One region of the Paenibacillus sp. FSL H8-0260 genome, then DNA from elsewhere that is predicted to be linked to it. Evidence: riboswitches for the same ligand, from Rfam matches in the RefSeq annotation. Region 1 holds a riboswitch; each other region holds the start of a gene.
The links. A riboswitch is a leader RNA that binds a small molecule or an ion and turns the genes downstream of it on or off. The one in region 1 is predicted to bind cyclic di-GMP.

Region 2: another riboswitch for cyclic di-GMP. It lies ahead of MHI51_RS04985 (glycosyl hydrolase); the one in region 1 lies ahead of MHI51_RS03375 (transglutaminase family protein).
Region 3: another riboswitch for cyclic di-GMP. It lies ahead of MHI51_RS29755 (NPCBM/NEW2 domain-containing protein); the one in region 1 lies ahead of MHI51_RS03375 (transglutaminase family protein).
Region 4: another riboswitch for cyclic di-GMP. It lies ahead of MHI51_RS02605 (choice-of-anchor A family protein); the one in region 1 lies ahead of MHI51_RS03375 (transglutaminase family protein).

Annotation. Positions count from the first base shown of each region.
Region 1 covers NZ_CP150298.1:769,099-776,527, reverse strand. Annotated here, with positions in the region: rRNA gene MHI51_RS03385 (23S ribosomal RNA) at 1-1,491, opposite strand, end outside; rRNA gene MHI51_RS03380 (16S ribosomal RNA) at 1,754-3,311, opposite strand; gene MHI51_RS03375 (transglutaminase family protein) at 3,679-4,488, opposite strand; cyclic di-GMP riboswitch class I at 4,502-4,582, opposite strand; cyclic di-GMP riboswitch class I at 4,657-4,739, opposite strand; gene MHI51_RS03370 (class D sortase) at 4,855-5,514, opposite strand; gene MHI51_RS03365 (GtrA family protein) at 5,617-6,024, opposite strand; gene MHI51_RS03360 (glycosyltransferase family 2 protein) at 6,011-6,991, opposite strand; gene MHI51_RS03355 (phospholipid carrier-dependent glycosyltransferase) at 7,089-7,429, opposite strand, start outside.
Region 2 covers NZ_CP150298.1:1,168,053-1,175,481, reverse strand. Annotated here, with positions in the region: gene MHI51_RS04995 (discoidin domain-containing protein) at 1-2,350, opposite strand, end outside; gene MHI51_RS04990 (glycosyl hydrolase) at 2,402-3,922, opposite strand; gene MHI51_RS04985 (glycosyl hydrolase) at 4,074-5,624, opposite strand; cyclic di-GMP riboswitch class I at 5,637-5,716, opposite strand; gene MHI51_RS04980 (sugar phosphate nucleotidyltransferase) at 5,853-7,226, opposite strand.
Region 3 covers NZ_CP150298.1:6,694,896-6,702,324, forward strand. Annotated here, with positions in the region: gene MHI51_RS29755 (NPCBM/NEW2 domain-containing protein) at 1-5,516, opposite strand, end outside; cyclic di-GMP riboswitch class I at 5,774-5,860, opposite strand; gene MHI51_RS29760 (hypothetical protein) at 6,018-6,584, opposite strand; gene MHI51_RS29765 (EAL domain-containing protein) at 6,700-7,429, opposite strand, start outside.
Region 4 covers NZ_CP150298.1:589,340-596,768, reverse strand. Annotated here, with positions in the region: gene MHI51_RS02620 (Gx transporter family protein) at 1-143, opposite strand, end outside; gene MHI51_RS02615 (NusG domain II-containing protein) at 127-516, opposite strand; gene MHI51_RS02610 (alpha/beta hydrolase) at 1,336-2,271, opposite strand; gene MHI51_RS02605 (choice-of-anchor A family protein) at 2,418-4,745, opposite strand; cyclic di-GMP riboswitch class I at 4,854-4,944, opposite strand; gene MHI51_RS02600 (hypothetical protein) at 5,440-5,832, shown strand; gene MHI51_RS02595 (ASCH domain-containing protein) at 6,032-6,445, opposite strand; gene MHI51_RS02590 (DUF3221 domain-containing protein) at 6,797-7,141, shown strand.

The DNA of each region.
Region 1 (7,429 bases):
CTACCCTCCTGCGTCACCCCATCGCTCATAGCGGATTACGGTGGTACAGTAATTTCAAACTGTTGTCCTTCGACTACGCCTTTCGGCCTCGCCTTAGGTCCCGACTTACCCTGAGCGGACGAGCCTTCCTCAGGAAACCTTGGGCTTTCGGCGGATCAGATTCTCACTGATCTTTTCGTTACTCATACCGGCATTCTCACTTGTGTAGTGTCCAGCGCTCTTTTCAGTACACCTTCAACCCCTACACAACGCTCCCCTACCCCAGATACATACGTATCTAGCCATAGCTTCGGTGGTGTGTTTAGCCCCGTTACATTTTCGGCGCAGAGTCACTCGACCAGTGAGCTATTACGCACTCTTTCAATGGTGGCTGCTTCTAAGCCAACATCCTGGTTGTCTGTGCAACTCCACATCCTTTCCCACTTAACACACACTTGGGGACCTTAGCTGATGGTCTGGGCTGTTTCCCTTTTGACAATGGATCTTAGCACTCACTGTCTGACTCCCGGCAATAAGTATATGGCATTCGGAGTTTGACTGAGCTTGGTAATCCTTGCGGACCCCGCACCCAATCAGTGCTCTACCTCCACTACTCTTATACCGAGGCTAGCCCTAAAGCTATTTCGGGGAGAACCAGCTATCTCCGAGTTCGATTGGAATTTCTCCGCTACCCCCACCTCATCCCCGCACTTTTCAACGTACGTGGGTTCGGGCCTCCAGTGCGTGTTACCGCACCTTCACCCTGGACAGGGGTAGATCACACGGTTTCGGGTCTACGTCCACATACTAATTCGCCCTATTCAGACTCGCTTTCGCTGCGGCTCCACCTTCTCGGCTTAACCTTGCATGTTAAACGTAACTCGCCGGTTCATTCTACAAAAGGCACGCCATCACCCATTAATAGGGCTCTGACTTTTTGTAAGCACACGGTTTCAGGTTCTATTTCACTCCCCTTCCGGGGTGCTTTTCACCTTTCCCTCACGGTACTGTTTCACTATCGGTCGCCAGGTAGTATTTAGCCTTAGCAGATGGTCCTGCTGGATTCATACGGGGTTTCACGTGCCCCGCACTACTCGGGATCCGTCTCGGAGAGAATACAGTTTAGGTTACAGGGCTTTTACCTCTATCGCGGGCCTTTCCAGACCTCTTCACCTACCATATTCCTTTGTAACTCCATGTGAGACGTCCCACAACCCCTAAGAGCAAGCTCTTAGGTTTAGGCTGTTCCGCGTTCGCTCGCCGCTACTGACGGAATCACTATTGTTTTCTCTTCCTCAGGGTACTTAGATGTTTCAGTTCCCCTGGTCTGCCTCTACACACCCTATGTATTCAGGTATGAGTAACTGCGAATTACCACAGCTGGGTTTCCCCATTCGGACACCCCCGGATCAAAGCTTGCTTACAGCTCCCCGAGGCAGTTTCGTTGTTCGCCACGTCCTTCGTCGGCTCCTGGCGCCTAGGCATCCTCCGTGTGCTCTTATTAGCTTAACCTTGATTCTTCCGCAGGAAAATATCATACGATGACATTCTCTTTGGAATCATCTCACTAATAACATTTACTTGTTTGCACAAGTTGCTAAAAGATGTTCTAAAACGCAAATTCGTTTCGGTATCCAGTTTTCAAGGATCAAGTCTTACTTGAGAGCTTAAACTCTCAAAACTGAGCAACGAGTGAGTAACAGGCCTAAACCTGAGTTTTGGAAGCTTAGCTTCCGATTTGAATGTTCTCATTGCAGAGAACGATTCTCCATAGAAAGGAGGTGATCCAGCCGCACCTTCCGATACGGCTACCTTGTTACGACTTCACCCCAATCATCTACCCCACCTTCGGCGGCTGGCTCCCTTGCGGGTTACCCCACCGACTTCGGGTGTTGTAAACTCTCGTGGTGTGACGGGCGGTGTGTACAAGACCCGGGAACGTATTCACCGCGGCATGCTGATCCGCGATTACTAGCAATTCCGACTTCATGCAGGCGAGTTGCAGCCTGCAATCCGAACTGAGACCGGCTTTGATGGGATTGGCTCCACCTCGCGGCTTCGCTTCCCGTTGTACCGGCCATTGTAGTACGTGTGTAGCCCAGGTCATAAGGGGCATGATGATTTGACGTCATCCCCACCTTCCTCCGGTTTGTCACCGGCAGTCACTCTAGAGTGCCCAGCATTACCTGCTGGCAACTAAAGTTAAGGGTTGCGCTCGTTGCGGGACTTAACCCAACATCTCACGACACGAGCTGACGACAACCATGCACCACCTGTCTCCTCTGTCCCGAAGGCCGCTGCTATCTCTAGCAGATTCAGAGGGATGTCAAGACCTGGTAAGGTTCTTCGCGTTGCTTCGAATTAAACCACATACTCCACTGCTTGTGCGGGTCCCCGTCAATTCCTTTGAGTTTCAGTCTTGCGACCGTACTCCCCAGGCGGAGTGCTTACTGTGTTAACTTCGGCACCAAGGGTATCGAAACCCCTAACACCTAGCACTCATCGTTTACGGCGTGGACTACCAGGGTATCTAATCCTGTTTGCTCCCCACGCTTTCGCGCCTCAGCGTCAGTTACAGCCCAGAAAGTCGCCTTCGCCACTGGTGTTCCTCCACATATCTACGCATTTCACCGCTACACGTGGAATTCCACTTTCCTCTTCTGTACTCAAGCCACCCAGTTTCCAGTGCGACCTCAGGTTGAGCCCAAGGTTTAAACACCAGACTTAAATAGCCGCCTGCGCGCGCTTTACGCCCAATAATTCCGGACAACGCTTGCCCCCTACGTATTACCGCGGCTGCTGGCACGTAGTTAGCCGGGGCTTTCTTCTCAGGTACCGTCACTCCGGTAGCAGTTACTCTACCGGACGTTCTTCCCTGGCAACAGAGCTTTACGATCCGAAAACCTTCATCACTCACGCGGCGTTGCTCCGTCAGGCTTTCGCCCATTGCGGAAGATTCCCTACTGCTGCCTCCCGTAGGAGTCTGGGCCGTGTCTCAGTCCCAGTGTGGCCGTTCACCCTCTCAGGTCGGCTACGCATCGTCGCCTTGGTGGGCCGTTACCCCACCAACTAGCTAATGCGCCGCAGGCCCATCCCTCAGTGACAGATTGCTCCGTCTTTCATTCTTCTCTCAGGAGAAAAAAGAAATTATCCGGTATTAGCTACCGTTTCCGGTAGTTATCCCAGTCTGAAGGGCAGGTTGCCTACGTGTTACTCACCCGTCCGCCGCTAAGTTACTTTGAAAGCAAGCTTTCAAAGTAACTCCGCTCGACTTGCATGTATTAGGCACGCCGCCAGCGTTCGTCCTGAGCCAGGATCAAACTCTCCAATTAGTATTGAAAAGAGCGATATGCTCATTTTGAAACATCTGACGAGAAAATTAATTCTCTAATTTTGGATTTCACTTACGTGATTTCCTACTCACTCGTTGTTCAGTTTTCAAAGATCAAGTTCTCGTTGGCGCCGTTTAATGTCTCAGCAGCAACTCTTATAATATATCATGTTGTTTTCAGAAATGCAAGCTTTATTTTTCGAAGCTTTTTATCAGCCTCGTCTATATCGCCTGTACGCTGTCTAACAACGCTTACCTATAATACCCCAACTATTAATAGAAAAGCAACCCCTAATATAAAAATAAACAACTAGCTTAATAATTAAGCTAGTTGTTTATTTAATAGAGTTATCTTTCTAGCGACGAACTTAATAGTATTTTGCCGCAGTATATTTGCTTGAGGCTTTAATTAAATCGGTTTTCTTATCACTCTTTGCAAGTCCTGCATCCACTGTAGTATCAATGGTAACCCACTTCCCATTAAGCAACACTTCGTTCCAGGCATGATATTGCGTAACGTAGCTTGTATTCCCCATTACCAACTTAGCAGGAACATCTACACTCCGCAGCATTGCGGCAAAAAGAGAAGCGTAATCATAGCAAATTCCTTTTTTAGTAGTCAATGTCTTATCGATGCTTGGAATATAATCAGTAGTTACACTATTAGCAAGAGAGTAATCATATTGTACATTCGCAACTACATAGTTATAGATCGCTTTAACTTTCTCTTCGTCTGTTGTTTTGCCTTGTACTAATTGTTTAGCTTTGACAATCGCTTTATCAGAAGAACTCCATTTCACATTCTGTACGGAGCCCAAATATACGGAATTCGAGTCACTCATGGTTACGTCTACTACTTCGGAATATAATGCTTTGTATTTATTGCCGGTTGTGTTCTCCAGAACAGAAACCTTATAAGTCCCATTTCCTTGTTGCAAAGGGAAGTCCTCAGCTTGTCCAGAAGCATACAAGTTATATGTATAACTGCTGTTATCTTTGGTGATCATGAGTTTGATTCTTTTATCTTTCGGAATATCATAGTTAATACCAATCACACCTTGAGCCACTTTGGATGTAATCAACCAGCTGGCATCTGCACTTGCAGCTTGAGCTGTACTTACTGGAACTGAAGTCATTAGGACGAACAACGCCACCAGCATAAAATAAACCTTTTTCACGGATAAAACTCCTTTCGGTAGCTGGCTGCCATCCTTTCGGGAAGGCCCTTTAGCTTTGCGTCCCTACCTTTCGATAGGTTTGCCGTTATCGTATAAGTTCTATCTGTTCTAGCTTTACTAGATATAATTGATAGAATCCATTTGAAACAAACAAAAAAAGCCTCTTCATTCGGTAGCTGGCTGCCATCCTTTTGGGAAAAGGCCCTTTAGCTTTGCGTCCCTACCTTTCGGAAGGTTTGCCGTTATCGTGTTTAGCTTTCATAGTATAATACTATCATATTTATAGTTGTGAACAAGACCTAATTTACTAGATTACCCATTATTTTATAAATATCTCCCGGTATTTGTTCTTGTCATTCACTATTCTCATTTTGTTAATTTGGCATGAACAATCAGCCGATGCGTTGGATTCACTAGCGGATCACATGTAATCAGAGTAAGAATCTTATCCTTGTCATTCCCGTCAAGAACGGAGACGTCACTCGGATCTACTACAGAAATATCATACACCTCATAGTTAAACACCTGATCACTAGTCTTTATCGTGATAACATCCCCCACAACAACCTCATTCAATCTGTTAAACAAACGACCCGTAGTTCTAGCCCGATGCGCCGCGATTGCAGCATTCCCGATCTCTCCAAGGGGTGCCGTTTCTTTCATATGGGCTGCAGCATGTTTCATATTAGCTTTTGTAGCCCCTTCTAATACAGGCAGCTTCAAATCAATCTTATCGATTTCAATTAGTGCGATTACTTTGCCACCGACTGCAATCTCCGGTTCAGGCTTTTCTGTCTCTTGGGGTTGGGGCTGTGCCTGAGCATCCAGAACCGATTCCTCTGCTAACAGCTGAGTAACTTCAGCATACCTGCTCTTTAGATCTGGCTGGGGAGTACTATCGGCAGTGCTTAGTTCAGCCGTTTCTAATAACTTCTCCTGCTGCCTGTCGTTGTACCACTCGTTAGCTGTCGGATATAACATGATAAGTATCCCAGCCAGTATGAGTAGATAGGAGAATTTACGCAATGTTATTCACCTCCGTATATTGTTTCTATGGTTATATACAAATCAAGCAGAAACAGCTACTTGCCTTTAAGCATAGCAACTCCTTCTGCCTGAAATTAATGTTTAAAATACCCATTTACGACTTCCAAAGAAATTGATGATCACCGTGATAAAGGTAACCAGCACCTTGGAGATCAAGACTTGAATGCCTAGTTTGTCTGTCAACAGATGCATTAGCAGCAGTGATATTCCGAGCACTACCAGATTCAGCACGATAAACTTGACCAGCTGCACGCGGTCGAAGCCTTCTTTATTCCCCCGGTTGCGATCACGAAAGGTTACTTTTTTATTCAAAATAAAGCTATTCGCCGTGCCTGCACTATAGGAGATCACCTGCGCCAATGCGTATACCATCCCTAGTGAATTCAACAATGTAAAAATCACAAAATCAATAAGCGTATTGAGCAAACCTACGGCATTAAATTTGAGGAACTGTATGAATGCAGCGCGCAAGTTCTTATCTAACATCATTGTGGTCCTTCCGGCGGTCCAGTTGTTCTTCGTTCTGGTAGCCTTTAGTCTCACTAACAATATATAGCGGTCTATCTTTAGACTCGTCATAAATCCGTCCGATATACTCCCCAATCACACCCAACAGCATCAGAACGATACCGTTAAAGAGCAGATTAACGCCTACAATGGAAGCCCAGCCCGGAACCGTCCAGGAGGTAAAAAATATCTTTTGAAACAAGACGAAAAATAAATAGAGAAAGCTAGAGAATGAAAGGAAGAATCCAATATACGTAGCAATCTTAAGCGGCTTATGTGAAAAAGAGGTGATGCCATCTAACGCAAAACGAATCATTTTCTTCAGCGGATATTTGGTTTCTCCGGCAAAACGTTCTTCCCGTTCATATTCCACCATAGTCTGCTTGAAGCCAACCCAGCTCACCAAACCTCTGACATAGCGGTTCTTTTCTTTAAGTCCCCGCAGGACATCACATACCTTACGGTCAATAAGACGGAAATCGCCTGTATCCGTAGGAATATCCACACTTGTCATACTGCTGAGCAGGCGGTAAAAAAGCTTCGCGGTGACCTTTTTGAACATCGTTTCTCCGTGGCGCTTCAGGCGTTTCGCATATACAACGTCGTAGCCCTCTTTCCACTTCTCGATCATTTGCAAAATGACCTCCGGAGGATCCTGAAGATCAGCGTCAATAACAACAACCGCTTGACCTTCGGCATAGTCCATGCCAGCTGTAATCGCTACCTGATGTCCGAAATTACGCGAGAAGTCAATCAGCTTGACATGCTCGTCTCGTTCACAGATCTCCCGAATCATCTGGGCGGAACGATCACGACTGCCGTCATTGACGAAGACCAGCTCATAAGTATCGCCGCACTCGTCCATTACTTTTTTCAAACGTTCATAAGTATGGCTAATTACTTGCTCCTCATTGAACATGGGTACAATCACACTATATCTGGCTTTCACCTTTATTCCTCCTACAAGCTTTTTGGAGCGTTACATCCATCTACACTTCATAATAACGCTGCATTCATAAACTTATTTTATAGATTTTTATTAAATCCTAGAAAACCCAAGTTGGGAACCAACGCAGCATATCTTTCACGTAATCTCCACTGACCTGCATCCCTGACAGTACCGGGTAGAAAGCGATAAAGAGCAGCAAAGCAACGGCTACATAGACATACTGTACGTAACGGGCCTCAGGGAATTTACTATCCAGCAACTTCATTATATATACAATACCAAGAATCATAAATGGTACCATAGCAAAATAATGGTAAATAAATGTTTCTCTTGGGACAAGCATCCACGGAACATATTGCGAGAAGAAGGCGATCCAGATCATGTAGAGGTTCTTATCTTTACGTTTCAGCGTAATCCACAGCGTTGCCAGCATCGCAA
Region 2 (7,429 bases), 400 kb from region 1:
TCACATTTGAGGATACCTTCCATTTAGTACGATCCAGAGGAACCAGTCCAGTGGCTGTAATCTGAACTTTATCGGACAGTAAATTAGAGCCGGATACCCTTACCGCGTAGGTATATAACGTCCCTTCACGTAAATTATGATCCGTATATTCTGTAAGCTTCACATCGGTGGCCACCACCTTCATTTCCCCGCCGCTACCTTCAGCGCGAAGCAGCTCATAGCTTGCTCCTGGTGCCTCCAACCAATTTAATTTTACAGCTAAACCTTTTGTTGCTGCGGCTTTGAATCCTTTAGGTGCCGACGGCTTTACTTCAGAGGAAGGCTGCATAATATACTGCACAGCCTCACCTGGAGCAAGGGTCTCCGTAAAGGTTAACGTAGGAGTAGCCTTTTTACCTGTTACATAACTTCTTGCTTTTTCATACGTATCCCCGTTTCCAAAACGTTCCCCTTCATACACCCCGTTTTTCGGCATAGTCACATTTACACTCACAGTTTGTGGAGTAGATTCAAAGTTAACGAAATTAACCAGCACCTTATTTGAGGTCGCTCCGCTTCCCGCAAGAGGCTTCAATGTAGAAGTATCCACGGCCCGAACATATACCAGCTTGTCGGCTAACACATCTTTGTTGGCAATTTGATAAGTTAGCGGAGCTCCATGTGTAGCATAGGCAAGACTGAGCCTTCTCATGATGCTGACACGTGAATCCTCATTTTCTTTTGTATAATAAATCTCTGTGGTCGCCGGATCATGCTCTTCTAAATTAAACCCGTATTTGAATAAACTGAAATCCTTAAAAAAAGCAGCATGCTGCACAAACATATCCGCATAACCAATATGTGCACGCATGATCCGGTCGAATACAGCCGCTGTCCGCTCCGTTGCCCCGTATTGATAGGCATCCACATGACTGTCCGAGGTACCAAATTCAGTGGTCAGCATTTTTTTGCCGAGTCCATTGTCTGCACCAGTGAAGGTCTTCAAATTCTCAGTAAAGCTTCCTCCATTACTAAAAATATAAGAGTCGCCGTAGGAATGTCCATTGGTCAAATCCGTAACCTTCTCCAGCTCCATACGTTGCTCTGGATCACGTTCCCAGCCATCCGGATCTCCACATTCCTTCCCAGTTCCCTTCTGATTACCGCAAGAATCCTCACTGTAGCTCGGCCAATATGCCCAGCCCGGAGCAACAGTTTGTAAATGGGGCGCGATTTGCTTGCCCTTTTTATTCAGCCAGTCCGCAATCGCCAGGTTCACTGCCTTAGAACGATTGAATAATCCCGGCTCATTATCTACCTCATAATATTGAAAATAGGGGCTATATTGCTCAAAATAATCTGTCAGCTTTTTCTCCGCGTCAGCAGGCAACGATCCATCTGCCTTAAGCTTAATATCACCAGTATGCAAATACAAAGCAACCGCCTGCATGTTGTAATCCTGCAATACCTTGTAATATTCCATCATATCCGAGCAGGATCTCCCGACATCACTGGCACAGCTAGTACGCATCACATTCCCGCTATAAGCCATCCCTAGCCATTTGATAACATAAGGCAAGTGCGTAACTGCACCTTCATCGAAATAAAATTGTTTATTATTCACTACTGTTCCCGTCAGTGTATAGCTGCCATGGATAGGCTCAGAAATTGGAGCGTTAAGAGATTCTAAACGGAGATTATCCCAAGTCCACCAGGAATATTCGTCTTCTTTGTCACTGCAATATAAACAGCGAACCGTTTGCAGCTTCAATTCATTCGTTCCTATCTTCAATTGCTCCTTGGGAATATATAATTCATAGGTCTTTTGAAAGTTATATTCGCTTTCTGTGCCAGCAACGCCCGCAATTTGAATGATCCCCGACAATTGATGATTGGAGAACACACTCATTTGCGGCACGGATTTATAAGCATCCAGAATACCTACGCTAAATAAGACCCCATTCTCCGGGATCTTATTTAGCTGATAGGTGATCGTTAATTCCGGCTGGGTCTTTCCATTCAAGCCTGCAGGCAAGCTCTGAAGAGCCGATGATTTGAGCACCGAAGAAGTAACATTAAATTCCTTCTTGCTGCCAGAAGTGCCACTCGCAGCGAATTCAGCTGCTGAGCCATCATGTTGTCCCAGATTCCAGATCACAGTACCATCCGGTATTTCTGCTGCAGCATCAGTTCCTGCAGATAGTCTCGGTATATTGGCACCTACCTTATAATCGTTTGTCCTATTCGTTCCGAAGACAGAGACAGACAACAGAAACAAGACGGTTAATGCGGCGAATTTTAGTAATAACAGTAATGGTTTGTTTGCAGATATCTTATTTTTTCTATTAGATATTCTCCTCGTTATTCCCATCCATAGGTCCTCTCTTTCTTCCGGAATGTCTTACCCTATCATTTCATTAGATTAAGGAAGGAACAATGCCCCTTGTGGAATTACCTGCTGCTTCTGGCGGGAACTCTCCCATAGCAAACGAAGATTGGCATCTCCTTCATTCTCATAATATTCAATTTGGATATCATAAAGCGTTCCGGCTGTGAGCGGGATACTTCCTTTATGAAGGGTTGCACTTTGATTTTTCCAATTGTCGATGATCAGCTTTCCGTCAATCCAGACACGGACTCCATCATCAGAGGATGCCGAAATCGTATATTTTTCACTGAATTTGGGTTTGAGTTTCCCTTTCCAGCGTACAGAAAAGTGATCTTCATTTATCTCTGAGGCAGGAGACCCGCCATGCCAATTAAAATCAATCTTACGGTCATTGCGGATAAGTACCGCTTCTCCCTCTAAATCAGTATTGTTATAGTATTCTCCAGTTAAACCCGTTAGGGTTATCGGAGTTACGGGTGCTATCGAAGGACCTCCTGTTGTGAGAACATAGTCCTCTCTTGATACTATAAACGAGTCTTTCATAAAGCTTTTAATTGACTGTAGCGTATTATTTTCTGTCAGTAATTTTCCCCAGGTCATCATATAGACCCATTTATTTTGTTTCTCAGTTAATACATCCGGGTTCGGCAGTTGCCCACTCTCCCCGATTCCGATAGGTTTACCCTCGGCCAATGCGAGCAGATCCTCATAGTAGGACTGTTTATAATCGTTATTGTAGATATCCGCAGCCAGAACATCGAGTTTATCCCCACCGGGATAATATGCAGCATATGGATCTGACCATTCATTCGGCGCATTCGGATTCCACACCCACAGTAGATTATTTAGCTTGTGTGTGTTTACAAAACGATCATAGACAATACTCCACAGCTCTGAAAAATTGTCCTTTTTCCCCCACCAAAACCAACCACCATTCATTTCATGGTAAGGTCGCCATAAGACCGGAACTCCGGCATCACGCAGCTGACCCAAATATCCAGCAACCTCGTCTAGATCTGAGATTAGCTTCTTATACTGAGCTGTCCCAGGTGTAACATAAGCATTAAATTTCTCTTGACTGAGACTTCTGTTTACATTGGACCACTCTGGAGAGGTTCCCGGTAAACTCTGATGGAAGGTCATGGCTACAATGCCACCCTCTTGATGCCATTCAATTGCACTGTCTATAACAGCTTGCCGCTGTTCTGCGATCGTCTCTTCGGATTGATTATTAATCGCCCCTAATTCATAACCATGTAGAACAGCATTTTGTCCCGAAGTATTCTTCAGCTTATGAACCAGTTCATCTGGACTTTCTAGATAATCATGCTGGCCGGACAAGATCCCTTTGCCACGTAGATTTACCAAATTACTCAGCAGTTGCTTGGCTTCTTCAGAAGCCGAAGGATTGCTTGGTATAGCCGGAGGTAGAGAGGAAGAAACACTCATAGCCTTCGGAAGACTTTTAACCTCTCCCCAAGGCAGCAAGGAAAAAATAATAAACACCGGTAACATAGTAAACAACAATCTGTTTTTCTTATAATATTTACGCAAATAAATCCTCCTTTCGGTAGCTGTACTGCCTCCACAGGTGTTAAAAACATACCTGTTATCGGACAATCGTCTTCTGACCTAATGAGGACTATAGCTTAGTAGCTCTGCAATAACGCAGAGCCACTAAGGATCGACCTTTAATTTTCATCAATCAGGAGACATCCGGAAGAAAAAGTGCACTTGCTGGAACTGTCTCTTTAGCTTGACTAGCACTTTCCCACATCAAGCGGACTCTCGCATCGCCTTCATTCTCGTAATACTCCACCTTGATATCATATAGCTGGCCAGCCTTCAGCGTTATAGTGCCCTTACGCTCAGTACCACTTTGCTTAGTCCAACTATCAATCACAGATTCCCCATTCACCCAGACACGGATACCATCATCTGAGGTAGTGTAAAATGTATATTGCTCATTATATAATGGCTTGATTTTACCGCTCCAACGTATGGAGAACCGATCAATCCCGAGGGCGGCATCCGGCGAGCCTTGCCGCCAATTGAAATCGATTATTGCATCAGTTCTGTTAAGAGCTGCTGCTCCCGACAACTGCATGTTGTTGTAATACTCTCCTGCAAGCCCCTTCGCGAGAGGAATTGCTGCCTCCCCCTCTTCTTCGGAAGGTGCCGGCGCTGGTGCGGCGCTAGGTGTCGGTGCCAGACCAGTATTTAATTTATCTCTGGTCAGGGTATAGTTGCTATTCATAAATGTTTTGATTGTGTCTGCACTGTTATTCTCGTAAAGCATTTTTCCCCAGCTCATCATATACGTCCATTTATTTTGCGATTGCTGAAGCTTCTCCAGATTAGGCATTTCACCATTCTCCCCGATCGCAATCGGTTTGCCTGCGGCTAGACTCAATAAGCTGTCATAGTATTTTTGCTGGTAATCATTTTCGTATATATCTGCTGCCAGAATATCTACTTTATCAGCACCTGGATAAGTTAGCGCATAAGGATCTGACCAAACATTGGGAGCATTCGGACTCCATACCCATAACAAATTATTTAATTTATGAACGTTAACAAAACGGTCATACATAATATTCCATAGTTTAGAAAAGTTATTTTTCTTCCCCCACCAGAACCAGTTCCCGTTCATTTCATGATAGGGTCTCCAAAGCACCGGAACGTTGGCATCGCGCAAGCTTTTTAAAGAGACGGCCACCTTATCAAGCTCAGCGATCAGATTGTTATATTGCTTGGTACCCGGTGTAACGTAACTATCGAACTCACTCTGGCTAAGTGTTTTTTTCACATTATCCCAGTCATAAGAGGTGCCCGGCAGGTTAGCATGAAAAGTCATAGCTACGATCCCGCCCGCTTTATTCCAGTTGATGGCGCTGTTCACCACATTTTGACGTTGCCAAGCCATCGTTGCTTCGGACTGACCACTGATCGCACCCATTTCATAACCGTGAAGAGCCGCATATTGTCCGCTGGTTCCCTTCAGCATATTGTTAATTTCATCTGGACTTTCTAAATAGTCATGTTGACCGGCAATAATACCTTTTCCTGAGATCGAGTAAAAATAGTTAAGCAGCTTTACGGCTTCAGGTGAGGCACCTGGGGTAACTGGCGTTCCAGAATTTGAAGCAGCTATGACAACAGACGGCGAAATTCCAACAGCAAGCGGAAGTGCAGTCAGAAACAGGACGAGTGACAGAAATGCACCAAACAATCGATACGTACGGTAAGCTTTCAAAATAATCTCCCTTTCGGTAGCCAGGCTGCCACTCTTTCGAAGGCCCTATAGCTTTGCGTCCCTACCTTTCGATAGGTTTGCCTTTTCAATTTAAGAGAAATAATCTCTCTTACCGTAAGTATCGACGACAATTAATGATATATTTAGTGTTTTTATGACTTTTTTTGATAATTGAGTCAATTTACCTGTTTCAAGAAATTTTGAATTGGTTAAATAGATAGGTTAGACCTATGAAATGAATTGTTGTAGTTCTATATCATTCCAGTCTAAAGTAATACGTATGTTATCTTCTTCTACTAATTCAGACCCCGTCTGTACCTCTATAAACTCAACATCCGTCAAAGCAAGGATCGCGTGCTTCGTTCCTTCCGGTATACGTACCACGTCCCCAGCCTTCACATTATGTTTTTTCTCATTCAGCACAATACTTGCTTCGCCGCTGACGATTGTCCAAATTTCACTACGCTTGCGATGTAATTGATAGCTGATATTATTCCCCTCGGATATAAAAATCCGTTTGGTCAGCACTTCATTGCCTTCATCATATTTCACATAATCAATAACTTTGTAATGACCCCAACGGCGTTCCTCGTACATCGGTCTTTGTTCAAAGGTCTTCAGCACTTCTTTAATCCGTGGGCTCTCAGCTTTATGGGTAACTAGAATCCCATCCGGGCTAGCCGCAATGATCAGATCCTTCGCACCAATTACCGTAATCGGAATGTCCAGCTCATTAATCAAGCAAGTCCCCTCAGAATCCGCCGTCACAAAACCTTTTCCTACATGCTTGCTGCTCATTTCCTCTGTCAGCGTATTCCACGTTCCAAGATCCTTCCAGAATCCATCATACGGCTGCACCACAATATGTTCTTCTTTCTCCACCACTTCATAATCAAAACTGATGGAAGACAATAGCTTATACTGCTTCTGCAATTCTTCATATCCTAAAGGCAACCCTTTACGCTGCAAAATATCTAACAAGTACCCTAAGCGGAAGGCAAACACTCCGCAATTCCACAAGGCATTTTGCTCGATGAGCTGTTCTGCTTGTATGCGGTCAGGTTTCTCTTGAAAGTGACTCACCTTCATAAAACCATTTTCCCCCGCCTCTTCGGTGGTAGGAATAATATATCCGTATTTCTCTGAGGCATGTTCAGGAACAACACCCATAAGAGCCAGATTTGCTCCACTTTCCAGCATGGTCCCCTCAAGCATAGCTATGGTATCGAAAAAAGATGCTTCTACATAAGGGTCAACAGGCAATATTGCTACCGTCTCCGCTGGAGAAACACCTGCCACTGAATAAAGATAGGTAGCTGTTAAGGCGATAGCCGGAAAAGTATCCCGACGCTCCGGTTCAACGATAATCGGCACATGACTTCCCAGTTGGCTTTGTATCATTTCTACTTGGCCACGGCCGGTGGCCAGATAAGATGATTCTGCCATCCCTGCTTCCTCCAGCTGTCTCCAGACACGTTGTACCATGGATTCTGGTTCACCTTGAGGGCTTTCAAGTACCTTTAGAAATTGCTTTGAACGTGAGTCGTTGGACAACGGCCATAACCGTTTACCTGAACCGCCTGATAGAAGTACCATTTTCATAGAATGAACCCTCCTTGAATTATGGAAATCGAGCATATTTGAATTGTTATCAAAACGTCAGCTTCCACTTAGCCTTATTTCGAGCGGATGCACTAAAAAAATTTGTTAGGTAGAAACCACTCCAAGGGATTTTGGACTTCCGATCGCTGTTATCCTCAGATTTCCTTATTGAACCGCTTCTCGCGGTAGAAATCCGAGGATAG
Region 3 (7,429 bases), 950 kb from region 1:
AGTTTAGTTAATCCTTGTAATGGGGAGAAATCTGTAATTTCATTTCCAGTAATATCAAGTGTCTCTAGGTTCTTCGCGTACTGCAAACCTCCCAAGGATCTGGCTCTTCTGGTTTCGCTGGTTAACGTTGTAAGGTTATACATATCACCTAATGTTAATTCTCCAGTTACGCCCAATGTAGTCTTGATCGAAGCACTTAAATACGGGTCCGCCACAGTAATCAGTTGCGTAAGATCTATTTGGACCAAACCTTCGGTTGCTTGTTGCAACGCTGCTACAGCTTCGTCTACTTCACTTTGCGTAACAGAAGAGTTAGCCAACACTGTCTCTGCTGTCGAGAGGCTGGACGTAAATGCCGCGATGCTCTCAGGTGTGAAGCCTTCTAGAGAAATTGCTTTAGCCGCTGCAATCGCCTGTTCGAGATCTCTAGTGAATAAGTGATCTCCATTCGCGAAATGTAGTTTGGCTCCACCCCATGTAGCATGGTCAGATCCGTTGCCATTTCCCCCGTCTGTGACGACTAATTTCAGTTCTTTTGCTTCATTAATATCCAATTCGATGAATTTCTGCGGATCTCTCGAACCCATGACCCCACTATCGAATTTCTTCTCTCCATCGACAAAAACCTCAAAGCTCACCGAACCAACAGAACCGTACATTTGTCTATCTACACCTACATAGGAAGTGAAATAGTCCGCGTTTTTGTCGCTTAGATTGTATACAATCGTCGAGTTAGAGTGCGCTCCAATTCCTCTTTCATAGGACACTAACTGATTGTTCTCATCTGTTAATCTCAGCGTATTTGCACTAATAGATTTATCCTTCAAAGGTGCAGTATAGCTGTTCTGAGTAGAATTCCAGTCGTAATCCGTCAGATACGTAAAGTCCGTCATGTCTACTACGGCTATAGTTCTAATCTTCGTGGTCGTATTTCCATCACTATCTGTTACTGTGTAAGTGATTGGATACTTTCCAGCCCGGTTGAATTTAACTTGCTCTTGGCCTGTGACCTTCACTTGAGCCGTCAAGTCACCGTCTTCCGAATCCATTGCGGAATAGCTTTCACTGATATCAATCGCTTGACCCACTTTGGTTGAGACAGATTTAGGTATGGTAAGCTCTGGTGTATTGTTCAAGATCATAAACTTCGCATCAGCAAAATCACCGTGATCTGAAGCATTTCCGTTACCTGCATTATCTAACACCAGCCTCAATTCACTTACACCCTTAACAGGTATCCGCGCAAGCTTGGCTTCTGTACCAAATTTCATCAGACCGCTGTTATAAACCTCTGCCCCATCGGCAAAGATTTTGAAAATTACACTGGAGTTGCTTTGCTCAGGGATATTTCTGTCAACCCCTACATACGTTTCAAAATATTCATAGTTTGCACCTGCCAGATTATACACGATTTCAGAGCTGGCATGGGTTCCTAAGCCCTTAGCGAACTCTTTGACCTCGCCATTTACCAGCAGCTTAATCGGATTGTTAGAGCTAGCCTTATCTTTTCGAACCACATTATAATCCGTTTTTGCCGATTGCCAATCTATATCACTCAGGTATTTACTAGCGCTGTATATAACAATCTTTCTGGCCTGCACAGCGGAGTTCCCATCTGAGTCTGTAACTGAAAACTCGACATTGTAAGTCCCTGTTTTGCTTGATGTGAATCCATTTGAATGCACTTTAACGGCTCCAATTAAGTTACCATCTTCCGTATCAAAAGCTGTTACATCGCTCAACACATCAAATTCGCTGTTCAGCTTAACGAAGGTTGTCTCTTCCGGTACTGTAATGGTAGGTTTGCTTGAATTATTCGAGAACTTCGCATCCGCCCATACCGTATGGTCTGAAGCATTGCCATCCTTAGCATCTGTTGTAACCAGCTTCACCTCTCTTGCGCCAGTCACAGGGATTTTCACAAATTGATGTTCTGTTCCTGCCCGGAAAACATCACTCTCAAATTTCTGTTCTCCATCCACATACACTGCAAAAGTAGCCGAGGAAGGTTTCCCTTTCATGGCTTGATCAATCCCAATGTAGCTTTCAAAGAAGTCGTAACCCTTACCTTCAATATCGTAAACTACCTCAGAGTTGGCATGAACACCAATCCCTTTCGCGTATGTCGCAGCCAACCCTTGGCGAACAAGGGTTATGATTCCTCCGGAAACGGCTTTATCTTTCTTTAATACACCCCAGCCTACAACGACTGACTTGGCATTGAGATCGGAAATATAGGCGTAGTCGCTCGTTACCGTAACCTGTGTGGTTTTCGTTTCCGTAACCCCTTCGCTTTTCACTTCATATACAATTTCGTAGTTGCCTTTTTGCGTTACATCAACGTTATTGGCTTTCAGAGAGACATCTGCAGTAACATCGTTTCCTAGATAGTTAGCCGCTTTTACATAGCTCATCGGATCAAAGGTTTGATTAAGCTTTAAAGTGAGCTGATCTTCAACAGACAAGGCTGGCTTAAAGGCTTTAACCTGTACGGGCTTCAGTGGGTTCAGCTTTTTATCATAACCGACGATCTTGTACGTATAGTTGATACTCGCATCTACATTCTGATCCACAAATTGCTCAGTTCCTGTAAAACCAACTAACACATCATTTCTATACACTTCATATCCTAAAAAGTCTTGCTTAAGCTCTTTATCTATACTGAAACTTAACGTGTTCGTTCTATCCGTGGTGTTAGGTGTGATATTAACCTTAATGGCCAGATTTTTATCCGCCATTCCAGTTCCCTCATAATTAATCACCGAGTTATTTAAATACCATAACTTTTGCGGTGCCGGATACTTGGCTACTTTCGCTTTTGTCTCAGGATTCACAGTGAAGCCATGTCTGGCAAAATAGCTGCTTAAATCTAATCCCAGTACTTCGGAGGAGAACTCCACCAAATACTGCTGCTTGGAATTGTCACCGTTGGTAAGGGTGACCTTCCGCTCCCGATATAGCTTGGTCAGCTCTGTCCAGTATCCCGGATGTGCCAGCTCCAGCTGCCAATAGGCTCCGAGTTGTGCAAATAAGCCCTGCTGATTCATAACCACTTTATTTTCTTCGAGGACATATTTATAGATATCTGATTCATACGGTATACGATTATCTATCGAATTCGCTGCGACAGACATAAACATAGACACCATATTATTAGTTACTTCGCCATATTCCCGTTCACCCATAGCCAAGCGATGCCCAATTTCGTGATTCAGTCCCCAGCCCGGATAGGCTTTATTAAAATCACCTAACATGGTTCCTACTGTTCCAAGTTGGATCCCTGTATGATCTCCCGCTGCATACATCGCACCATAAGGCTGCATCAAGCGAATATTCTCACGAATTAGCTTGGCATCATGAATCTCGCTACTGCCATCCAAGCCATAGAAGGCAAAAATGCTCTTCATCCAGGTGTCATACCCAGTTACGGTGTCCAGCGGGTTATTTCCTTGCGTAATATATTTGTTGTACGCCTCCGTCGCCGTTCCTGTGAATATAACATGATCGCTGGCCATTTCTACCACATCTATGAGTTTACGATCTTGAACATTTGGATGAGCCGCTTTATCTTCGTCCAGTCTTTGTTTGTATGTGATTAAGAAGGTTTTGAATTGTTCTGGATCCGTGGTCTTGGTCATAAAAGGAATCTTTTCTAAACCTTCGAAGCGGATCAATGGCGCTTTCCCTTGTTCCTCAGCTGTATATGGATTGACGATATACACTGTACCGCCCTTAGTCACTTCATGTGCATAATAACTATTCGTAGCAAATTCAGGAACGGTTATAATGTTCTTACCTGGACGCAATTGCACACCTCTAGCCCAAACATTCCAAGCGGCCTCTTGTTGAGAAAAGACTAAAGAAGGTAGCTTATCATTAGAAGCTGCGTCCACATAAACGTTGATCGTATCTCCAGGCATTGCAACGAGACCTGTAGGCTGGTTGTTCGTACCAAAACCAATTCTCAGGTTTTCCTGCGCATGCTTTTTCATATCTCCACGTTGTTCCGCCTCAATGATGGTGCCTTCGGTTTGAACTTCACCATTCACTAGCTTCTTAGCTAAATCCAAAGAATCTTTCAGGATTGGATAGAGCGGATGTACTTTTGCCGCTTCTTCTAATTCGTTGATTGCTTCGACGCTATTATAAGCAGGCACAACCGCACTCATCGTTCCATCTGTGAAAATACCATTTACAGCTTCGCTTACTTTATCTTCTGTATAAAATCTAAATTCAGCCGCAAAAGGTCTGTTGATATTAGCTTTTGTGAACTTAAATTTTAATCTTTTAAACTTCGTCGGTTCGAATTTAAATTCCAGAAAGTCATTGGTACTAACCGCGGTTCCGCTAGATACAAGTTGGAAGGTCTCTCCTTTACTCGTCTCTGATGCATAGATTTCAAAAGCCTCTGGGAATCCTTTGCGGTTATCTCTAGCCAAAAAAGCCACTCTGTCCAGCACTTCCGCTTGCGCTAGTTCAAACACGACTTCATTCGTGAAGCTTGCATCATTGTTTTTGTTCGTTTCCCAATGCGTAGTGGGCTGGTCATCCAGCATATATTCAGGCTTCGTACCTGAGTAGCTTCCACCGTTCACCGTTACTTTTGATACGTTTGCATTCGGCATTCTATAAGCTTGGCTATAGGCATTTTCATAGGTTGTTCCATACCCTTTTAGCTTCGAAACCTTGGCTGTCGTTGCCTCTACCTGATGGTTCTTCAAAAGGATCTTTGCATTCTCTATCTCTTCTTTAAACTGCGCATACAGTGGATGTGCCTGCACTTCATTCTCTAAAGCTGTTAATTTCTCTGCCGTATCAAAGGCAGTACTAACTTGGCTCAAGGTATCATCTGTAAACAAATTTTTCATTTTAGCAGAGACACTATCCTCTTTATAAAAAGAAAACTCAGCCGCACTCGCCCAATCTTGGTTCGCTTTTTTGAAGACAAATTTAAGTCTCTTAAAAGCCGTAGGTGCGAACTGAATCTCCACTACATCACCGGTTGAGCCTGTATATTCTCCAGAAGACACGAGCGTAAAATCACCCCCATCGGTAGTGGAACCATAGATCTCAAATTCTTGAGCAAAACCTTTACCTTTCGCACCGGATTGCCTAGCCGCGTATACCATTCTATTTAATTCAGTGGACTCATTGAAAACAAACACAACCTCATTCGTAAACGTTGAACTATTCGGTTTGCCAGTCTCCCAATGCGTGCTCATATCCCCATCCATAGCCTTAGCTATAGGCGAGCCTGAGTAGTTGCCACCGTTATTTGTGATGGATTTAATATTTGCTGGATTCATTCTAAAAACCTCATTATAGGCATTTAGAGCATCCTTGCCGTACAGCTCAAACGGAATAACCGAAGCGTTGCTTAATAAGTTAACCTTACTTTGCGCCACTGTTTTTGTTACATTTACCTTGCTTGCCTCACTTGCTAAAGCATAACCTGCCTCACTCGAAAAACTGGCCAACATGGCCGCCGATGTAGCGATCGCAATCATTTTCTTCATCTCTTCTTACCCCCAGATGTCATATGAATCTCTCCAGTGCCCAAAAATGGGCACAAAAAAAACTACCCCAAAAGAGTAGCTTGATTGCGTATAAAGTCGCCTAAAAATTAAGACTTAATTTTTATTAAACCTTAACAAGCATAAACGCCTTCAGCGTCCTATAAGGACGGCAAGCGTTTAAGCGAGAAATATAAGATATTAAGTATAGGTGTATAACTTATACTTTCTTATATTTTAACAAAAAGCGTTACACACTCTTTGGCAGCTGGCTGACAATAGTTATGATAACCTTAGTCCCTTTAGCTTTGCGTCCCTACATTTCCATAGGTTTGCCTATGAAGTTTCGAATACATTCAAAGAGTAACATAAGCCTAGATCGGATCGCATGATTAATTGGTATGAAATGAATATAGGTAATTGCAATTAGTTTTTCTTATGTGATAGATATTATTTATCGACCATCCCGGAAGAGAAGGGCATCCTTTAGGACTGTAGGTCTACTTAACTCCCCGATCCAAACAACCGCCGGAACCAATTCCACACATCGCCCGTGATGGGAATTAATCCGAAACCATGTTCGCCAACTGCGATTACACCATATGCCCATTGTCCGATAGCTATGGCACCCCCAGCGATCCTGCCTATCGCTATCGCACCAAACGCCGTATCCCCTATGGCGATGGCCCCTAACGCTTTTTCCGCGATTGCGATCGCTCCTACAGCCACGCCTGCAATCGCAATCGCTCCCACTGCGAAGCCAAGCCAGCTAAGTGCTATTGCTCCGATCGCTAACCACATTCCCAGTGATATTGCTCCTAAGGATAATACGCCCACGCTTATCGCACCTATGGAAATCAAGCCGACAGCTACATCTCCAATAGCGATTAATCCAACGGCTGTCTTCACACGGGGTTTACCTCCACGACCATACGCTTGACCTGAGTATCGCCCTAGATTACTGCGAATACTGATGACCGGAAATGAGGGAGAAGGCCATTGATAATCAATCTCTCGTCCATCAAAGCCCCTAGAATCTGCCCAGCGCGTTACAAATTGATGCCATTTCATATCCATCCCGTCCCCCTTTTCAATTACCTAAATTATACAACCCCGGGGGTTGGCTGTACTCAGACTCTGACCTGAAATTCATCTCATCCTCTGGACGGATATATACTCATTAGGATTACTGTTTGGGAATAGGATCAGGCTTTCCAAATAAATATCCCTGAAACAACTGATAACCACTCTGCTTAAGCCATTCAAAGTCCTCTCTAAACTCCACACCTTCTGCTAAAGGAACGGATTGGATTTCTAAAGCTTTTTCTAAAAATTGCTTTGCTATTTTCTGTTTGTTCAGATCGCTGGACACACCCTGAACATATTTCATATCCAGCTTCATGTAATGGGGTTTAAGCTCCAATAACATCTCGATCGTGCTGAAGCCCTCACCAACATCATCTAAAGCGTATTCAAATCCCCGATCCTTGTAATATGTCAAAATAGCTTTCAAATGAGCGAGATCATCCACTTTCTCCGTCTCAACAACTTCAAAGACAAAAAGAGAAGGATCGACGCCTAATTGATTGGCCAGTTCAACGGTTGATCTTAAGCAGAACTCTGGAGCGTAGATCGACGTTGGGATAAAATTAATAAACGTTTTTTTATTTAAGGGTGCAGCATATTTTACAGCCGTCATTCTACATAACCGGTCTAAAGCATATAAACGCCCACGATTACGTGCCGCCGCAAAAATCTCATTAGGATAGATAAGAGATCCGTCTTCTTTTTTAAATCTGGATAGGAGCTCGTATGCAAAAATCTCTTCCCTTACGTTCACAATCGGTTGGAAGTAGCAAGTAACAAGACCCTTAGTGATAACCTCATCAATCCACTCCATATCAAGTACAGTGGGT
Region 4 (7,429 bases), 180 kb from region 1:
AGCTTAGCACCCGGCACCAGTCCCATCCCGGATAACGGAATCTGTGCCTCTATTAAACTTAACACTACTGCCACTGCGGCGAAAATCGCAATAATCACTGTTCTTTTTAAAGCTGTTGCAGATTCACTACTGGACATAGGCATCTATATCATCCTCCCCCGACGCACTGGTGATTTCGACTAATACTCTATGCGGTAGACAGACAATCGTCTGTTTGGGCAGGGTAATAAAACCAAAACCTAGGCAAACTTTATCAGCGCAATCGGCATCGTACATTTCAATCCCGTAATCATGCACCTTCAAAATGTTATAGCCGCGTTCCGTGCGGACCTCAATGGTTTGTTCTTCTTTTGTAAGCTTTACCGTTTTAAATAACTCACCGTCCACCGTTACATTGGCTATGAGATTTTTACCGGCCCCACCTTTGTCATCATTGTCCGAAAACCATCTCGGTACGAGAAAAGCGAGCGCAGCAATCAATACGATGGAAATCAGCCACACATCTGCGCGTTTCATAAAAATCTCCCTTATTTTTTAATTAAAATCCAGACTTATTAATTATAACGGTCTACCCTCAATCCTTCAATCAATGTTGGAGTTTATTGTCAGTTTTAGAGAGCTGTTCACAAAATAGGCACGCAAAATAACCCCAGCAGACACAACCCATTCGTCTCTGGCATTTTCAGTTGAAGTTTGTAGCGTTTGCAAAAAAATCCAACTTACATTTTAGCCCATTTGCACCGAGATCGCCCATCTCCTCTGGTTTACTAGCTTTTCCGGAATAATTCACAATTAACCCAATTTAAGTTACTTTCAAAATCTAAGCGCCCCTTATCGAGGTTTGTTCCTCTCTAGAATCAAATAAACCTTATCTTGGAATTCATTATTATATTTGCCTTTTAAACAATAGTGTGTTATATTTATATGGTATTTGTTTTTCGATATATTGAATATCCCCACCAAGAAGATGTCAGGCCGACTATTATACACATCGGCATTTTGGACAAAGAGGCTTTATGTTTTCTTGCAGTACTCTTCCTTTTTATGAGATTAAATTCGAAATATAGCATTCCGATTCACACTGGCGCGGTCAATGGAGCCGCAAGGGCAAAAGAGAGGTAGGGCTTTTGTCGTATTGGAAGGATTATTCTCGCCACACGGCTGCTGGAAATAACAAGGAATCAAGACACCCGTTACTCACGAACGGCGGGGGATGAATATAACGAGAAAGCATGACGGTACGATCCTTATTCAAGGACTACGTCATGTGTGGAAAAATATAGGCGCCCGATAACCGCTACCTAGCGGATATCGGGCGCTGTCTACGTTCAGGACTTATTTTACATATCGACTTATAAAAGCTGTTACTACATCTGTATACCCCGCCTTATCCGTATCATAAGACAATCCATGCCCCGCTTGCGGCACTATGAGCCTCTCTTTTGGACTCTGGCATGCCTCATACAATTCATTCATCATAGCAAAAGGTACAAAGTTATCCGCATCCCCATGAATAAAAAGAATCGGAGCCTTCGCTTTCCGCACTTGTTTTAATGCAGAGGCTTCACCAAAGCCATACCCCGCCTTCAAGCGGGTGATTAGACTTGCACTTTGAACGAAAGGGAAACTTGGCAAGCGATACATGCGTCGTAGTTGGTAAGATAATTGTGCTTTTACTGAGGTATAAGCGCAGTCCGCAACAATAGCTTTTACCTGCGGCGGAAGATCTTCCCCTGAGGTCATTAGCACTGTAGCACCACCCATAGAGACACCGTGAAGCACAATTTGAGCACTAGGCCCAGTCTTTTTAATCATGTATTCAATCCATTGCAAATAATCTTTTCGTTCCGGCCAACCAAAACCAATGTAATCCCCTGCGCTATCTCCATGCCCTCTTGCATCGGGAATTAGGATGTTAAAGCCTAAGTTCTCGTAGTAGATTTTGGCGTACGCCCCCATATCCTTTGCTTTACCTGAATAACCGTGGGCTAGAATGGCTGTGCGTCCCGCAGCACGATTAGATCGGAGTAAGTAACCTCTTAGTTTAAGTCCATCTGCAGATACGATCTCAATATTCTCGAAGCTCTGGCGAGAGACCCAATCCTTCCCCTCCCCCCAAGAAGCTCCGGCAACCGGAGGATCAGCCTTCAGATTAGGATTATTACTTAGAAATACCTTTGGCGCTCGTTTAATAGCAATACCATAGAAGAAAAATCCCACATAGATTAGAATCCCTATGATGATTACAGCGCTAATAATGAACCATATCAATTCGCCTTCGCCATCCCCTCTTCATTTCCTTTGCAACAAGAGTATACCATCTACTTAGAATGCACCAAACTATCGCAATCATGACATACAAATAGAGCCGCCATCGGAACACTCCCGAAAGCGACTCTATGTTGATCTACCCTTTATTATTTATTCTTTTTGGAGAACTTGGTTCTCATTAATAATCCGATAAGTGCAAAACCTAAACCTGCTACATAGTAAGGTGCAGGACTTGATTCACCCGTTTTTGGCAATTCCTTCACAGGTGGCTTTCCTAATGGGAACGTATCGTCCACTACGATGATTTCATCAGGTGTTGGTGTTGGCGTTGGTGTCACTGCCGGTACCGGACCTAATGGGATCTCATCATCATCAACAAGTACTTCTGTGCTATTCGACGGTGTTGGTACTGGCGCTGGTGTCGGCGAAGCTACAGGCCCAAGCGGCACAGGATCTTCTGCAAGAACTATAGTGCCAATTACGGATGATGGCGTTGGTGTCGGGAACACCGAAGTCTCTGGTGTCGACGTTGGTGTTGCTTCAGGCGTTACCGTCGGTGTTGGTGTTGCCTCAGGCGTTACCGTCGGTGTCGGTGTTGCCTCTGGTGTTACCGTCGGTGTCGGTGTTGCCTCAGGCGTTACCGTCGGCGTTGGTGTTGGTGTTGGCGTCACTGTCGGCGTTGGTGTTGGTGTCGGCGTTGGTGTTGGTGTCACTGTCGGCGTTGGTGTCGGCGTTGGTGTCACTGTCGGCGTTGGTGTCGGCGTTGGTGTCACTGTCGGCGTTGGTGTTGGTGTCGGCGTCACTGTCGGCGTTGGTGCCGGTGTTGGCGTCGGCGTTGGTGTTGGTGTCGGCGTCACTGTGGGCGTCGGTGTTGGTGTCGGCGTTGGCGTTGGTGTCGGCGTCGGCGTCACTGTCGGCGTTGGTGTCGGTGTTGGCGTCACTGTCGGCGTTGGCGTCGGTGTCACTGTCGGCGTCGGTGTTGGCGTCGGTGTTGGTGTCGGCGTTGGTGTCACTGTCGGCGTCGGCGTTGGTGTTGGTGTTGGCGTTGGTGTTGGTGTCACTGTCGGCGTCGGCGTTGGTGTCACTGTCGGCGTTGGCGTTGGTGTCACTGTCGGCGTTGGCGTTGGCGTTGGTGTCACTGTCGGCGTCGGCGTTGGTGTTGGCGTTGGTGTCACTGTCGGCGTTGGCGTTGGCGTCGGTGTCGGCGTTGGTGTTGGCGTTGGTGTCACTGTCGGCGTTGGCGTTGGCTTCGGTGTCGGCGTTGGCGTCGGCGTTGGTGTTGGTGTCGGTGTTGGCGTCACTGTCGGCGTTGGTGTTGGCGTCGGACATGGTGTTGGCGTCGGTGTCGGCGTTGGTGTCGCTGTCGGTGTTGGTGTTGGTGTCACTGTCGGTGTTGGTGTCGGCGTTGGTGTCACTGTCGGCGTCGGCGTTGGTGTCACTGTCGGCGTTGGCGTTGGTGTTGGCGTTGGTGTCACTGTCGGCGTTGGCGTTGGCGTCGGCGTTGGCGTCGGTGTCGGCGTTGGTGTCGGCGTTGGTGTCGGCGTTGGTGTCACTGTTGGCGTTGGTGTCGGTGTTGGCGTCACTGTCGGCGTTGGTGTCGGTGTTGGTCCAGGTTCATCACCATCGTATGGATAGTGGTGAAATTCACCACCACCAGTACCTTTGAGTGAAGCCGCCACTAAAGTACCGTTAATCTGACCATTAATAAAATCAACATGAGCATAGGGGGCAAGTATGCTTCCCATTACACCTATGCCTGCCATATCAAGATACGCAGCTTGGCTAAAGTTAAGCAAAATTTTCTTGCTGTTCAACACGTTATTAGGTAGAAATCCGAAGTTTTTCATTTTTACGTTAGAACCATCAATATTAATAATTGCAGTAGATCCTGAAGGAACATTTATTGTAATTCCGTAGGTATTAGAGACGTTATCTCCTGAAACATTAAAAACATTGACCGCAGGATCTGTACCTGTCAGGATAAGGCTGCCATATTGGTACACTGTTGTTCCATTCGCCGGCAATGCTGCAAGTTCTGCTGATTTGTCCTTCAAAGACTGACCTACTGCTGAAAAGTCAATCGTACTCCCCTGTCTTTTTGTACCACCCTTGAGGAGCGTTACATTCCCTGAAAAATCTCCCCCGTGCACGATATTCCCATAAACAGTACCTCCGTTGAAAGTAAGATTCCCTCCAACAACAAGTGTGTCAGTCAGGGAAACCTCTGCAGCGGTCAACCTATCTCCAACACTATAGTTGGTTAAGTTAACGTTACCTCCAGCAGCAAACCTTCCTTCCGTATCCGAAACTGTTGTTATATCCCCTAGAATAAACACGTTGTAGACCGCTGCAATTCCCAATGTAGAAGAACTACTAGCTCCAGCAACTCCAGCTCCCAATGAGGAAAGCCCACTACCTACCGTCAAAATCCCAGCTAATACAAGCGAGAGTAACGGTTTTATTCTTCTTTTCAAATGGCACACCTCCTAAAACTATGATTTATATTAATCAGAATAATTACCAGAAACTCTAAAGGACCTAACAACAAAAAAGACCGCCAAAAAGAAGTGAAATTCCCTTCTCATGGCAGTCGGACGGTCATTGTGCCTTTAAGACACTTTAGACTCCTGGACTTTGCGTCCCGCCCTTTCAGACGGTTTGCTATTATCATGACTATATATATGTATTACACTGCAAGTCCAGAACTGGTAGCTGAAGCATTCTATCCAATAACAGTCTATGACTTTTAATACTTTTGAATTAATAACAGTTTAGCGCCCGACACCCACAATTGTCAATCAATTCCTTTCGATAATTCCCCGCATTAGTACCACACAAAAAAAGCGCCTGAAGGCGCTTCGCATAAGGTTTTTCATTAAATTTTAAAGTAACTGTATATAGCCCAATATGGATATCCATAAGGGAATACTCAGAATTAAACCAAAAAACAATCCACGCTGGAGGCTGCCCTCTTTTTCCATCATAATTCTCCTTTATTTGCGTTCGATACATTAATTTTTATTATTACAATTTTTAATATAATTTATTCTTCGTTATTTAGTTGTGAATTTAATCACATTGGATAAGCTGTTTAGAAATACCATTGATTATTTTTGGAATATCGGGGTAGAATACGAATATACGTTCCTATTAGAGGTGATGAGATTCATGCATAGAGCAGAAAGCAGGGACAACATGCTGGTGAAATCTTATTTATTGCTTCCGATGATTTTATCAGCTTTCGAACGGGACTCCGCCATTTTATCTACACACTTACGAACACCCGCCCCTTATCTGGAGGTGCTTGGAACAGCTGCTGCAGTAGCTACAACAGATCTAAGGGATGTTCGTGCAGAAATGAGAAGACGGGGAATCAAGGTGTATGAGCAAAACAGACTTAATACTGGAATTGAAGCCAAGTATATATGTCGTGGCTATCATGAACGAATGCTGCTGTTGAATGACATTGTTGCGGCTCAAGCTGCCATCCATATGCGCAGATACCTAGGGCTGGATATTTCATCTTTTAAGAGTTACGAAGAACAGTACCAGATTAAGTAAAGCTGTATAGAAGCCGCTGCGCTCTCTCCCCCCAATCAATTAGTGAACAAAAAAATAGGCCTTACCATGGGAGTTGGCAAGACCTGAGAGAGATATACCACAAAACACTGGGGGGTGTTTGGTGTCTCTAATATATACCTCGAACCTGAAAAATAGCTGATAGGCACATAAAAATTACATTAAAAATATTGTTCGCCGTTCAGAAGTGATTAGAGTGCTCCCACAAGCTTAGCCGACCTTTAGCTGGAATTGGATGGCTTAATGGATGAACCCCTTCAAGCTTCCAGGCAAACCGTCCTTCACTATAGTCGCCAAAATCATATTCATTCCCATTGATCCATTCCCTTAAATCCACCTCTGGAGTAACCACATAACATCCCGCGAGCTGACCTGTAGCAATAATAGCTCCTGTCGGCAAATTATTCGCTGTATAGCCATGTTTCGCCAATACTGATTTGTACGGTTCCTGTTCACAAAACTTTTTGTCAATCCTCATTCCGGCATGGATGCCTAACTCGCCGCGGTAGGCTGTTCTCCATGAACGAGTTTCAAACTCTTTTTCACCAAGAGCAATTAAGGTCGCCCAAGGCTGCCGTATTGTTATACACCGCATGATATTTATCCCCTTTGTTTATGTTGGACGTTTGTCACGGATGCCACGGATCTCGATCTCGCGTTGTGTAATCTTGTTCACCTTGACCTGATAAATAATCCCAACCGTTTGGTCGATACTCATTTCCATCATTGATCGCCTCTAAAATAAGAACATTTATTTTTATTATATACAAACAAAAGTTCTTATGAAAATATCAATACTACAGACATTCACCTGTAACTCCCCAGAATCAATAAAGGTCGTCATAATGGAAAGGCTGCTGTTTATTCTTATATTGGTAATGTACTAAATGCTATGCCTGTGCAACCGATTTTAAACTAATGTCGTAACCACTGGAGGGGAAGGTCCATGATTCAAAAACCACGTACTACTATTAAATGGACTCTTATTTTTGTTTTTTTGTTATTCGTCACCGCCTGTAGTAAGAATAATGAAGTTTTGAAAGGAATTGTACACACAATAGATGTAGAAAATAAAAGAATTTTAGTAATTTCTGAATTAAAAGAAGAAGACTTGAACAAGGAATACAAGGAGATTCTCGAATCTAATGAGTACTCTCAAGCCATTTGGGTAAATAAAGTTGCACCTTCTAAATATAAAAAAGGCGATGAGATTAAAGTATTTTTTGAAGTAAGTGATGATTCATTCCCTGCACAAGTTACCGCCAAAAAGATCACCAAAATCAAGAATTGAGCAAAAAGAATAGAATCTACTATAAAGAAGCGGCGTCTCCAAAAGGGACGGCGCTTCTTTATAGTAGATTTAAAGAGAAATCAGAGTATATAATATGGAATATTATATACTCTCAACATCTCTGTTACGGGAATTTCCGAAGCAGAAATACCCTTCCGAATATTTACTATGAATAATCTATCCCGGACTAAACATTTACATAATCTGAATATAATAATTCCGGGACATTCTGTAAACGAAAAAAAGCTCACCAGCCGAAGCCAGTGGGCATAATCCCAAGCATTTGGG